Regions from separate parts of the Streptomyces sp. 11x1 genome, predicted to be linked through region 2. Evidence: riboswitches for the same ligand, from Rfam matches in the RefSeq annotation. Region 2 holds a riboswitch; the other holds the start of a gene.

Region 1 (7,030 bases), 2.4 Mb from region 2:
AGGGGCAGATCGACCTCGCGCCACACCCGCCACGGCGACGCCCCGAGCACGGCCGCCGCCTCCCGCAGCCGTTCGTCCACCGCGCGGAGGACGGGCAGCATGGTGCGCACCACGAAGGGGACGCCGACCAGGGCCTGGGCGAGCGGTACCAGGATCCAGGACGACCGCAGGTCCAGCGGCGGCTCGTCCAGCGCGATCAGGAACCCGAAGCCGACGGTCACCGCGGACACCCCGAGCGGCAGCATCAGCAGCGCGTCGAAGCCCCTCACGAGCCGGCCCGCCCGCCGGGTGAGCGCGGCGGCGGCGAGTCCGCCGACGAGCAGGGCGATGGCGGTCGCGGCGGCCGCGTAGCGCAGCGAGTTCCCGACCGCCTCGATCGGCGGGACCAGGAAGATTCCGCTCTCGTCACTGGTCAGCGCCTTGTAGTAACCGAAGCCGGGTGCGTCGAGCGACCGCTCCACCAGCACGCCCAACGGCAGCAGGATCAGCACGACGACCGTCATGAGGACCACGCCCAGTAGTGCCCACTGCCCGGCCCCGCGCGGTCGCCGGGCGGTGAGCGAGGCGTCCACCAGGCGCAGGGCGGTCTCCCGCCGCCGTACGGTCCAGGCGTGCACGGCGAGGATCAGCCCGACCGCGGCGAACTGCACCAGCGTCAGCACGGCGGCGGTGGACAGGTCGAAGATCTCCGAGGTCTGCCGGTAGATCTCCACTTCGAGGGTGGAGAACGTCGGCCCGCCGAGGATCTGCACCACCCCGAACGAGGTGAAGGTGAACAGGAAGACCATCAGCGCGGCGGCGGCCACAGCGGGCGCGAGCGCCGGGAGGGTCACCTTGCGCCAGGCCGCGAACGGGGACGCGCCGAGCATCCGCGCGGCCTCCTCCTGCCGCAGGTCGAGCTGCGACCAGAGCCCGCCGACGGTCCGTACGACGACCGCGTAGTTGAAGAACACATGCGCGAGGAGGATCGCCCAGACCGTCGTGTCCAGCCGTACGCCCCACAGCTCGTCGAAGAGCCCGCCGCGCCCGACCAGTGCGAGGAACGCGGTCCCGACGACCACGGTCGGCAGGACGAACGGCACGGTCACGACCGCCCGCAGAAGGTCCTTGCCCCTGAAATCGAAGCGCGCGAACACATACGCGCCGGGGAGCGCGATCGCCAGCGTGAGAGCGGTCGACACGAGCGCCTGCCAGGTGGTGAACCAGAGCACGTGCCGGATGCCGGCATCCCCCAGCACCTCCCCGATCCGCCCGAGGTGCCAGGTGCCTTCCGCCTTGAGCCCCCGGACGACGATCGCGGCGACGGGGTAGGCGAAGAAGACCCCGAAGAAGAAGACGGGCACCGCCATGAGACCGACCCGAGCCGCCCCGCCCGACCGACCAGGACGGGGAGGATGGGGTGAACGGGGTCGACGGGGTCGACGGGGTCGACGGGACGGACGAGATCGACGCGCTACGGCTTGTGCCGCCCCGACGTCCCCGGCCGCCCCGACGCCCTCGGCCGCCCCGACGCCCTCGGCCGCCCCGACGCCCTCGGCCGCCCCGACGCCCTCGGCCGCCCCGACGCCCTCGGCCGCCCCGACGCCCTCGGCCGCCCCGACGCCCTCGGCCGCCCCGACGCCCTCGGCCGCCTCGGCTGCCTCGGCTGCCTCGGCCGCCTTGACTACTTCAGTACGAGGGAGGTCCACGACTTGACCCACTGGTCACGGTTCTCGGCGATCTTCTCCGGCGCCATGGTCTCGGGGTCCTTCGCCGCGGGCCCGTACTCGGTGAACTCGGCCGGCACGGACGCTCCCTCGACCACCGGGTACACGAACATGTTGAGCGGCATGTCCTCCTGGAAGCGCTTCGAGATCAGGAAGTCGATCAGCGCCTTGCCGCCCTCGGCGTTCTTCGCGTTGCTCAGCAGCCCCGCGAACTCGATCTGCCGGAAGCAGGTGCCCTCGGCGACCCCGGTCGGCGCGGTCTTCGGGCGCGGGTCCGCGTAGACGACCTCGGCGGGCGGCGAGGAGGCGTACGAGACGACGAGCGGCCGGTCACCCCCGGCCTTCCTGCCGTCCGTCGATCCGGAGAACTCCTGGTAGTACGCCTGCTCCCAGCCGTCGACGACCTTCACACCGTTGGCCTTGAGCTTCTCCCAGTAACCCTCCCAGCCTCCGTCGCCGTACTTCGCGGCCGTACCGAGGACGAAGCCGAGTCCCGGCGAGGAGGTGGAGGCGTTCTCGGTGACGAGAAGGTCCTTGTACTCGGGCTTGATCAGATCGTCGAAGGTCTTCGGCGGCTCGATCTTGTTCTTCTCGAAGTACGCCTTGTCGTAGTTGACGCAGATGTCACCCGAATCGATGGGCGTGACCCGGTGCTCGTCCTTGTCCAGCTGGTACTCGGCCCCGACCTTGTCGAGCCCCTTCGCCTCGTACGACTGGAAGAGGCCGTTGTCGAGCGCTCGCGAGAGCAGCGTGTTGTCGACGCCGAAGAAGACGTCGCCCTGCGGGTTGTCCTTGGTCAGGATGGCCTGGTTGACGGCCTGCCCTGCGTCGCCGCTCTTCAGTACCTTGACCTTGTACCCGGACTCCTTCTCGAACGCCTTCAGCACGTCCTTGGAGTAGGCGAAGGAGCCGTGGCTGACGACGGTGACGGTCTTGGTGCCGCCGGCGCCGGTGTCGTCCGAGGACGAGCCGCACGCGGACAGCGCGGCGAGCCCGAGGCCGACGACGAGAACCGTTGCTCTCCTGGTGATGCCCACTGAATTCAATCCTCCTGGAGGTGACCAGGAAGAGACGCGGCCCTGCCCGGGCCCCTCGTCGCTTCGAGGGTCCCGGGCAGGGCGCAACAGCTTGAGTGATGACCGAACTTCCTACCCAGAATGACCTGGGCGAGGTTCAGAGGGTCTGCGGCCCGAATGCCGCACTCTCAGCGCTGTGGCGCTCCCCTGTCGGAATATGAATATGTACGTACGGGTCTCAGACTACCTCTCGGTCGCCGCGAGCTGACCGCACGCCCCGTCGATCTCCTGGCCCCGGGTGTCCCGGATGGTCACCGGCACGCCGTGGGCGGCGATGGCCTCGACGAAGGCCTTCTCGTCCTCGGGCCGGGAGGCGGTCCACTTGGAGCCCGGAGTCGGGTTCAACGGAATCAGGTTCACATGCACCGGCTTGCCCCTGAGCAGCCGGCCCAGCCGGTCACCGCGCCATGCCTGGTCGTTGATGTCCCGGATCAGCGCGTACTCGATGGACAGCCGACGCCCGGACTTGGCCGCGTACTCCCATCCGGCGTCCAGGACCTCGCGCACCTTCCACCGGGTGTTCACGGGGACGAGGGTGTCGCGCAGTTCGTCGTCCGGCGCGTGCAGGGAGATGGCGAGCCGGCACTTGAAGCCCTCGTCGGAGAACCGGTGGATGGCGGGCACCAGTCCGACCGTGGACACGGTGATCCCGCGCTGCGACAGCCCCAGCCCGTCCGGCTCCGGATCGGTGAGCCGGCGAATGGCCCCGACGACCCGGTTGTAGTTGGCGAGCGGCTCGCCCATCCCCATGAAGACGATGTTGGACAGCCGCGCGGGCCCGCCGGGAATCTCACCGTCCCTGAGCGCCCTCATCCCGTCCACGATCTGATGGACGATCTCGGCGGTGGACAGATTTCGGTCCAGCCCGGCCTGACCGGTCGCGCAGAACGGACAGTTCATCCCGCATCCGGCCTGCGAGCTGATGCACATGGTGACCCGGTCCGGGTACCGCATGAGCACCGACTCCACGAGCGTCCCGTCGAACAGCCGCCACAGCGTCTTGCGCGTGGTCTCCTGGTCCGTCGACAGATGCCGCACGACCGTCATCAGCTCCGGAAGCAGCGCCTCCTGGAGCTTCGTCCGCGCACCCGCGGGGATGTCGGTCCACTGCTCCGGGTCGTGCGCGTACCGCGCGAAGTAGTGCTGCGACAGCTGCTTGGCGCGAAACGGCTTCTCCCCGATCGCGGCAACAGCCTCCTTCCGCTCCACAGGCGAAAGATCAGCAAGATGCCGCGGCGGCTTCTTGGCTCCGCGGGGGGCGACGAATGTGAGTTCTCCGGGCTTCGGCATAACCCACCCAGTGTCGCAGATCAATTTGTATGGCCCCGGCCAGTCGTCGGTTCAGAAGACTCCGCCCACCACGCCCACGACCCACGCACCGTAGTTCTTCCAGCGATGGGACATACGGCAGTACAACCGCGGCTTGCGCCGGCCCGCCTGGTCGATGAGTGTCTCGCACCATCGGCACGGCAGATCGCCGTGATACCTGCCGTCGTCCCCCACCCGCGCTCTCCCCATGGACACGGACTCTATCGACGTCTGCCGATCTCGCGAGGGGGCTACGGAGAATGGGCCCCGCCCTGGAACCAGGACGGGGCCCACTCACCTCAGCGTGCTCGATCGACGGTCAGCCCGAGCCCACGAACAGCACCAGCAGCAGCCAGACCACCGGGGCCGTCGGGAGCAACGAGTCCAGGCGGTCCATGATGCCGCCGTGGCCCGGCAGGAGCGTGCCCATGTCCTTGATGCCGAGGTCCCGCTTGATCATGGACTCGCCGAGGTCGCCCAGCGTGGCGCTGGCCGCGACGGCGAGACCGAGGAGCAGTCCCTGCCACCAGGCACCGCCGTCGATGACGAACTCCATGAGCAGCGCGCCCGCGACCATGGCGAAGGCGATCGCGCCGAGCAGCCCCTCGCGGGTCTTGCCGGGACTGATGCGCGGCGCCAGCTTGTGCGTGCCGAAGCGCCAGCCGACGGCGTACGCGCCCGTGTCGCTGACGACGGTGAGCAGCAGGAACACCAGGACCCGCTGCGGCCCGTCGTCGGCGGTGAGCATGAGCGCGACGAACGTGGCCAGGAACGGCACGTAGAAGGCGGCGAAGACCCCTGCCGTGACATCCTTCAGATAGTTCTCCGGCGGTTCCGTCATCCGCCAGACGAGGACGGCCAGCGCGGTGAGCGCCATGGCCACCCAGGCCCCCTCGGGCCCGCGGACATAGCCGGCGACGACCATGGCCGCCCCGCCGACCGCGAGCGGCACGAGGGGCGCCCTGATGCCCTTGCGTTCCGCCAGGCGCGAGGTGAGCTCCCACAGCCCCACCACCACGGCGACCGCTATCACCCCGACGAAGGCCGCCTTGACGATGAACAGCGAGGCGACGATGACCACACCGAGTCCGACGCCGACCCCTATGGCGGCGCCCAGGTCACGGCCCGCGCTCTTCTTCTGCGGGGCGGGCTGCGGGGCGTCGGGCATGGGCTCCGGCTTCTGCGACGCCGCCCCGTGGGGCTGCGCCGACGGCGTCTCGTCGCGGAACGGGGGACCGGCCTGCCGAGCGGCCCCCCGGTCGTCGTCCTGGTTCCCGCCATGCGCGGGTACATCGGGCACGATGGGCATGGGGCGAGTCTGCTGGGCCTCAGGCGCATCGTACGTGGGACCCGCCGGGGCATGCCCCTGGACAGGTCCCCGGTCGGTCGGCGCCCAGTACCCGGCTTGTGGCGGCGCCCCCCAGGAAGAGTCGTTCATCAGACCTCGAGGAGCTCCGCTTCCTTGTGCTTGAGCAGCTCGTCCACCTGAGCGACGTACTTCGCGGTGGTGTCGTCGAGCTCCTTCTCCGCACGACGGCCCTCGTCCTCGCCGACCTCGCCGTCCTTGACGAGCTTGTCGATCGCGTCCTTGGCCTTGCGGCGGACGGAGCGGATGGACACCTTGGAGTCCTCCGCCTTGCTCTTGGCGACCTTGATGTAGTCGCGGCGGCGCTCCTCCGTCAGCTCGGGGAACACCACCCGGATGATGTTGCCGTCGTTGCTCGGGTTGACGCCGAGATCGGAGTCGCGGATCGCCTGCTCGATGTTGCGCAGGGCCGTCTTGTCGAACGGGGTCACCACGGCCATGCGCGGTTCCGGCACCGAGAACGAGGCGAGCTGGTTGATCGGCGTCAGCGCACCGTAGTAGTCAGCCACGATCTTGTTGAACATCGCCGGGTGCGCACGACCGGTGCGGATCGCGGCGAAGTCGTCCTTGGCGACCACGACGGCCTTCTCCATCTTCTCCTCGGCCTCGAGGAGGGTCTCTTCGATCACCACTTGCTCCTGCGTGTCTTGAGTAGGCCCGGCAGCTGTACTTGGTCTGGTCGGCGGCCGGCTGCGTCGCGTCTTGTTCCTGCACGGTTCCCGACCGGCAGGACATTGTCCATCCCCCGGTCAGGCTCCGTCCCCCGGGCAGGGGAAGGACCCGGTCAGGCCCGGCTTCCCTGATCACCCACGAGAGTGCCGATCTTCTCACCCTTGACGGCCCGCGCGATATTGCCCTCCTTGAGAAGCTCGAACACGAGGATCGGGAGCTTGTTGTCACGGCAGAGCGTGATCGCGGTGGCATCGGCGACCTTCAGCTCGCGGGTGATCACCTCGCCATAGCCGAGGGAGTCGAACTTGACCGCGTCCGGGTTGGTCTTGGGGTCGGAGTCGTAGACCCCGTCCACGCCGTTCTTGCCCATCAGCAGCGCCTCGGCGTCGATCTCCAGGGCGCGCTGCGCGGCGGTGGTGTCGGTGGAGAAGTAGGGCATACCCATACCGGCGCCGAAGATGACCACACGGCCCTTCTCCAGGTGGCGCACGGCGCGCAGCGGGATGTACGGCTCGGCGACCTGGCCCATGGTGATGGCGGTCTGGACGCGGCTGTCGATGCCCTCCTTCTCCAGGAAGTCCTGGAGGGCGAGGCAGTTCATGACCGTGCCGAGCATGCCCATGTAGTCGGAGCGGGCCCGGTCCATGCCGCGCTGCTGGAGTTCGGCGCCGCGGAAGAAGTTGCCGCCGCCGATGACGACGGCGATCTCCGCGCCGTCGCGTACGACGGCCGCGATCTCCCGGGCGATCGCGTGCACCACGTCGGGGTCGACGCCGAGGCCACCGCCCCCGGAGAACGCCTCTCCGGACAGCTTCAGCAGAAACCGGCCGCTCAATTTGCCGTCGTCGCTCTTCTGGGGCTTGGTGGTCATGGAGATCTCGCCTCTTTACGTGTCGCACATA
Region 2 (7,030 bases):
GAAGCCGCGCCGGATCGGCACGGCCGTGGTCCAGCTCCTCATCGACGCGATCGAGGGGGTCGAATCGGACCAACCGGTCGAGCAGGTGATACCGACGGAACTGATCGTGCGGACCTCGTCCGAGCGGCGTCCACCACGCACGACGGTCAGCCCGCCACGATCACCTGAAGCGGGTTGACGTCCCACTTGAGGATGCGAACGGGAATTGGGCGGGGAGAGCCCCGCCCAATTCGGGAGAAAACCGCGGTGAACTGTGGCCCTGCGCCATTTCACCACCCCTGGGTCATCACACAGCGCGATCCGCATTCCTATGATGGGCGCACACACCGCGGACCGTCGCGACCAGGCAGTCCGATGCGGTGCAGATGCGGGCGATGGTGGTGGAGGGGTCGATGACGCAGGGGGCCGGTCAGGGACCCGAGGTGCGGACGCCGACGGTGCGCGATTTCCGCGTGCCCGCGTACGTCCACGAGGCCGGTCCGTACGGACACTCCGCGGACCCCGGCGAAGCCACCGGGCCCGCCGAGGATCCCGAGGGTTACCCCGAGGGATACACCCCGACCCAGCGAGACCTTCCGGTGATCAACCGGGGCGACACTCTCCAGGTCGTGATCGACCCGGAGGCCGCGGCGGCCGAGCCGTCCTCCGCCCGGCCGAGCCCGCTCTTCGTCGTCGGGGACGTCCACGGCTACCTGGACGAGCTCCTCGCCGCGCTCCGCGAAAAGGGCCTCGTCGACGCCGCGGGCAACTGGTCGGCGGGCGCCGCCCGCCTCTGGTTCCTGGGCGACTTCACCGATCGGGGCCCGGACGGCATCGGCGTCATCGACCTCGTGATGCGTCTGTCCGCCGAGGCCGCCGCGGCCGGCGGTTACTGCAAGGCACTCATGGGCAACCACGAGCTGCTGCTGCTGGGCGCCAAGCGGTTCGGCGACACCCCCGTCAACTCCGGCGCGGGCACGGCCACCTTCCAGGCCGCCTGGCTCCTCAACGGCGGCCAGAAGACCGACATGGACCGCCTCCAGGACCATCACCTCCAGTGGATGGCCCGTCTGGACGCCATGGAGGAGGTCGACGGCCACCTCCTGGTGCACTCCGACACCACCGCCTACCGCGACTACGGCGACTCCATCGAGGCGGTCAACGACACCATCCGCGAGACGATCACGCGCAACGACGCGGACGAGGTCTGGGACCTCTTCCGCAAGTTCACCCGCCGCTTCGCCTTCCGGGACGAGGGCGGCGCCGACGCCGTGCGCTCGCTGCTCGAAACGTATGGCGGCACCCGCATCGTCCATGGTCACAGCCCGATTCCCTACCTCCTGGGAGAGGTCGGCTCGGAGGACGGCGAGGACGGCACCGGTCCCTCGGTCGACGGACCGTACACCTATGCGGACGGTCTGGCCGTCGCCATGGACGGCGGGGTGACCATGGCCGGAAAACTGCTGGTCCAGGAACTTCCCCTGCCTACCTGAGTCGTCAACGGGCAGGCGTTTCCCGTCGGAAGACTTCGCTGGCCAGGGGCCAATTTCTTCAAACCCCCTGTCACCGCCTGCCGTCACCGCTCTACCATCGGCTTATCCGTAGCAGGCTCCCCTCCGTTTCTGCCCGACGGCTCGTCAGCATGCCGAGCCACAAGCCCTACGGAGCATCGGGGGATGCAGATGAACAGCGTTCCGCAGCACCTGCTCAGTGAGGACCGCCAGGAATACGAGCGGATCCTCGGCGAGGCGCTGCGCTCCGCACCACACCGCCCGGAATTCGCCGCCGGCCTCCAGCGGCTCAACACCGAACAGCTGCGCACGATGGCCCTCAACGCCTCGGCGATCATCACGGCCGCCGCGGCGACCGAATACCAGTACTACGTCAAGGTCCGCGACGAGTTCCGCAGCCCTCCGTCGGCCACCACGCCCGCATCCGAGGGGACAGCGTCCGGCTCCAGCGAGCCGGACGGCTCCACGGTGAGCCTCGCCGCCACCGTGGGCGAGGTCACGGAGGCGGTGGGGGCGGGCGCCGGTGCCGTCGCCGCGGTACTCGCTCCGGTGCTCGCCGGAACCGCGGCGGTGCTCTTCCTGCTCGTGGGGTACGTCATGAAGGCGCTCGACCCCGAGCGGGCGATCGCCGAGACCCTCCTCACCACGGGCTGGGTCTTCGGTGCGGTCACCGCGGCGGCGATCCTGGTGGCCGCGGTCGGCCTCCTGCTCACCGCCCTGCGCAACAACGCCACCGCGCTCCTCGACGTCGGAGCGCGCAGCGAGCTGAACGAGGAGCTGACCCGGGCCAGGGAAGCCTGGCGCGAGGCTCTCCTGGAGCGCGGCATCCTGCCGTTCCTCCGCGACGCCCTCGCGAACCCGGGTCCGGCGCTGCTGCTGGAGCCGGACCGTCCGGCCCCACCCAGCCGTATGCCGCACCTCGGCTACAACCGTCCCAGCTTCAGCAGCCCGGACAGCGGCAGCTCCGGCTCCCGGCCCAGCTACAGCAGTCCGGACTTCTCCAGCCCGGACTTCGGCGGCCCGGAGCACCAGCCCGACTGACAACCGGCCCGTCCACCGCCCGCCCCGCGGCAGCGGGCTCTCCCGGCAACGGCCGGAAGAGCACCGCTCGTCGCCCGGGGAACGCGGTCCACGCGAAGGCTCGTGGCTCCGCGCCCGGACAGCGGGAGCCACGCACGAACCCCCGCCCCTCGGGCGAACGTGAACGCTCCCGCCACCGTGCCTCGATCCTCGTATCGCCCCTCAGTCCGCCATCGGCAGATAGACCCGGTTCCCCGCCTCGGCGAACTCCCTGGACTTCTGGGCCATACCCGCCTCGATCTCGGCCCGGGAACCACCGTGCTCACGACGAATGTCCTGGGAGATCTTCATCGAGCAGAACTTCGGACCGCACATGGAGCAGAAGTGCGCCGTCTTGGCCGGCTCCGCCGGGAGGGTCTCGTCGTGGAACTCGCGTGCCGTGTCGGGATCGAGGGCCAGGTTGAACTGGTCCTCCCAGCGGAACTCGAAGCGGGCGTCCGACAACGCGTCGTCCCACTCCTGTGCGCCCGGGTGCCCCTTGGCAAGGTCCGCCGCGTGGGCCGCGATCTTGTAGGTGATGACGCCGGTCTTCACGTCGTCGCGATTGGGCAGTCCCAAGTGCTCCTTGGGCGTGACGTAGCAGAGCATCGCCGTGCCCCACCACGCGATCATCGCGGCGCCTATGCCCGAGGTGATGTGGTCGTACGCCGGTGCGACGTCCGTCGTCAGCGGGCCGAGCGTATAGAACGGAGCCTCATCGCAGATCTCCTGCTGCAGGTCGATGTTCTCCTTGATCTTGTGCATCGGGACATGTCCCGGGCCCTCGATCATGGTCTGTACGTGAAAACGCTTCGCGATCCGGTTGAGTTCCCCGAGGGTGCGCAACTCCGCGAACTGGGCCTCGTCGTTGGCGTCGGCGATGGAGCCGGGCCGCAGGCCGTCACCGAGGGAGTAGGTGACGTCATAGGCGGCGAGGATCTCGCACAGTTCCTCGAAGTTCTCGTAGAGGAACGACTCCTTGTGGTGGGCGAGGCACCAGGCCGCCATGATCGAGCCGCCGCGCGAGACGATGCCGGTCTTGCGGTTCGCGGTGAGCGGCACATACGCGAGGCGCACACCCGCGTGGACCGTCATGTAGTCCACGCCCTGTTCGGCCTGCTCGATGACGGTGTCCTTGTAGATCTCCCAGGTGAGCTCCTCGGCCTTGCCGTCGACCTTCTCCAGCGCCTGGTACAGCGGCACCGTGCCGATGGGGACGGGGGAGTTGCGCAGCACCCACTCGCGGGTGGTGTGGATGTTCCGGCCGGTGGACAGGTCCATGACCGTGTCGGCACCCCAGCGGGTCGCCCAAGTCATCTTCTCGACCTCCTCCTCGATGGAGGAGGTGACCGCGGAGTTGCCGATGTTGGCGTTGACCTTCACCAGGAACCGCTTCCCGATGATCATCGGCTCGATCTCGGGGTGATTGACGTTCGCGGGCAGTACGGCCCGGCCGGCGGCGATCTCCTCGCGGACGACCTCCGGCGAGACGTTCTCCCGAACGGCCACGTACTCCATCTCGGGTGTGATCTCCCCGCGTCGTGCGTAGGCGAGTTGGGTCACGGCCTGGCCGTCGCGGCTCCGGCGCGGCTGGCGCGGCCGCCCCGGGAACACCGCGTCGAGGTTGCGCAGCCCGCCACGCGGCGAGGTGTGCTTGATCCCGTCGTCCTCGGGGCGGACGGGACGGCCCGCGTACTCCTCGGTGTCTCCCCTGGCGATGATCCAGTTCTCGCGCAGGGGGAGCAGCCCCCGCCTGACGTCGGTCTCCGCGGTCGGATCGGTATACGGACCGGAGGTGTCGTACAAGGTGACGGACTGTCCATTGGTGAGATGCACCTGGCGGACCGGCACGCGCAGATCGGGGCGTGAGCCCTCGATGTACGCCTTGTGCCAGCCGATGGACTTCCCGGCCTCCAGGGGCTGTTCACCCTGGCTGTTCTCGCCCTGGGGTGCGGCGGATGCCCCGTCCGTCTGGCTGGAGGCAGGCGTGCGTGTGTCCTCGATGGTCATGAGACCTACTCCCTACGCCGGCATTACCCGGTAACAGGTTCAGCGGTCGACGCAGCAATTTCCGCCCGACGATGTTCCACGTGAAACATCGCGTCTGCGGAGGTCAGCGCCCTCTCAGCCCGGTGCTCCGAGCTCCCGCGTGTGCAAAGGTGCCTCCACGCTAGCGGCAGATGTGGCGCGGTGAACAGTGGGCATCGCTCGTTCTTGCGATGATCGGTCGGTGACCACGACGCAGCAGCCCCCGCCTCCGCCCCCCGAGCCGCCCCACGGCCATGGCCCTGGAAACGTCCATGGGCATGGATCCGACGGTGGCCATGGATACGGCTCCGGTGGCGGCCACGGCTCCGGTGGAGGGCACGGCTCCGGTGGAGGGCACGGCTCCGGTGGAGGGCACGGCTCCGGTGGAGGGCACGGCTCCGGTGGCGGCCACGGCTCCGGTGGAGGGCACGGCCAAGGCCCGTCCTCCGGCGGCGGCCATTCGCACAGCCATAGCCACGGCCCCGCCGCCCCCGTGTCGCAGCACCTGCGCAAGGTCATCGCGGCGGTGCTGATCCCCTTCGCGACCGCGGTCGTCGTGGGTCTCGTCGTGCTCTGGCCCGGCGGCGCCCCCGCGCACGAACGCACCGGGGTGGGCTTCGACCGACAGACACAGCAGGCCACCGTCACCAAGGTCGAAGAGGTCAGCTGTTCTTCGGTGAACGCCTCGGGCGGGACCCCGACCGGCGACACGTCCACCGCCGAGGGCTCGTCGGCCCAGCAGCAGGCGAACGGCACCTGCAAGAAGGCCACGGTCCGGGTCGACACCGGTGACGACAAGGGGCGTACCTTCACCGAGATCGTCCAGCCCGACCAGTCACGGCAGTTGGAGCAGGGCCAGGAGGTCGTGGTCGCCTACGAACCCGCCGCGCCCAAGGACCTGCAGTACTCGGTGACCGATGTGAACCGGAAGTTCCCGATGGTGCTGCTCGCCGGGATCTTCGCACTCGCCGTGGTGGTCGTGGGCCGGATGCGCGGCCTCATGGCCCTGGTGGCGCTGGCCATCAGCTTCCTGGTGCTGACCCTCTTCATCCTGCCGGCCATCCTGCAGGGCTCGAACCCGCTGGTGGTGGCGGTGGTCGGGGCGAGCGCCATCATGCTCATCGCCCTATACATGTGCCATGGGCTCTCCGCCCGGACCTCCGTGGCGGTGATCGGCACCCTGATCTCGTTGCTGCTGATCGGGCTGCTGGGTTCGGGTTTCATCGGCTCGGCCTACCTGACCGGCAACACGGACGACAACACCGGTCTGATCCATGGGCTGTACCCCACGATCGACATGAGTGGCCTGTTGCTCGCGGGCGTCATCATCGGCTCGCTCGGCGTGCTCGACGACGTGACCGTCACCCAGACGTCGGCGGTGTGGGAGCTGCACGAGGCCAATCCGACGATGGGCTGGCGGAACCTGTACCGCGCGGGCATCCGGATCGGCCGCGACCACATCGCATCGGTGGTCAACACCCTCGTTCTCGCCTATGCCGGTGCCGCGCTGCCGCTCCTGCTGCTCTTCTCGATCGCGCAGAGCAGTGTCGGCACGGTCGCCAACAGTGAGCTCGTCGCGGAGGAGATCGTGCGCACGCTCGTCGGCTCGATCGGCCTGGTGGCATCGGTGCCGGTGACTACCGCGCTGGCCGCCCTGGTCGTCGCAGCCGACCGTCCGAACAGCGCCGAAGCGGCGTCCGTGCCCGCTCCGGCTCGTGGTGGAAGGGGGCGCCGGCGCAAGCGCTGAAGCGTTACGGCACCCCGGCGCCGTAACGTTCAGCCCGCGCTCTGCTCCTCCGCCAGGATGCGGTCCAGAGCCTCGTCGAGCAGTGCGTCGAAGTCGGCGAGGGAACGCTCCTGCCCCAGCGGCACGAGCTTGTCCGTGCGGTCCAGGAAGGCCACCAGCGGCGCCGTGCCGACTCGGAACATCGCCTGGTCGCTCCCCACTTGCAAGCGGATCAGGACCTCGCCGAACGTCTCCGGATCGGCGGGCGCGATGTGGACGTCCCCGTCCCCGCACGGCCGCCCGACTCCGTCGATGAGCAGCTCCCGCCCGAACGCCCAGGTCACCGGGGCATCTCCGGGCAGGTGAAAGGTCAGCCGCACGGCGTAGGGATCACAGGTCTCGTAACGCAGCTCCACCGGAATGCGGAAGGAGAGTTCTTCCGAGACGAGGAAGCTCATCATGACCTCTGCCTGTACCGACTCGTGCATCGCCTACCCCGCCGTGTTCGTCGACTGGCCAGGAATCATCCGCCTGACACCCCTGGAAGTTTGCTGAAAGTACACGAGAGATCACAAGGAGTGATTTTTCAGATGCTGATAGAGATCGCGAGTGTCCCTAGCAGCTTCCCGATCTCCGTCTGCAACTGATGGGCCACCGGCATCAGCCGGGCCGCCTGGTGCGAGGGCAGCGAGATGGCGAGGGCCCCGGCAGTCGTCCCCACGGTGAG

Evidence for each region. Region 2 has a riboswitch for thiamine pyrophosphate ahead of thiC (phosphomethylpyrimidine synthase ThiC). Riboswitches for the same ligand answer to the same signal wherever they lie in the genome.
Region 1: another riboswitch for thiamine pyrophosphate. It lies ahead of P8T65_RS12740 (thiamine ABC transporter substrate-binding protein); the one in region 2 lies ahead of thiC (phosphomethylpyrimidine synthase ThiC).

The regions. Positions count from the first base shown of each region.
Region 1 covers NZ_CP122458.1:2,944,280-2,951,309, forward strand. The annotation lists gene P8T65_RS12735 (iron ABC transporter permease) at 1-1,349, opposite strand, end outside; gene P8T65_RS12740 (thiamine ABC transporter substrate-binding protein) at 1,664-2,743, opposite strand; TPP riboswitch at 2,834-2,941, opposite strand; gene rlmN (23S rRNA (adenine(2503)-C(2))-methyltransferase RlmN) at 2,966-4,072, opposite strand; gene P8T65_RS12750 (hypothetical protein) at 4,124-4,300, opposite strand; gene P8T65_RS12755 (phosphatidate cytidylyltransferase) at 4,410-5,528, opposite strand; gene frr (ribosome recycling factor) at 5,528-6,085, opposite strand; gene pyrH (UMP kinase) at 6,241-6,999, opposite strand.
Region 2 covers NZ_CP122458.1:5,354,786-5,361,815, reverse strand. The annotation lists gene P8T65_RS23480 (LacI family DNA-binding transcriptional regulator) at 1-178, shown strand, start outside; gene P8T65_RS23475 (metallophosphoesterase) at 393-1,472, shown strand; gene P8T65_RS23470 (hypothetical protein) at 1,656-2,531, shown strand; gene thiC (phosphomethylpyrimidine synthase ThiC) at 2,733-4,559, opposite strand; TPP riboswitch at 4,552-4,708, opposite strand; gene P8T65_RS23460 (YibE/F family protein) at 4,780-6,324, shown strand; gene P8T65_RS23455 (SsgA family sporulation/cell division regulator) at 6,354-6,791, opposite strand; gene P8T65_RS23450 (IclR family transcriptional regulator) at 6,890-7,030, opposite strand, start outside.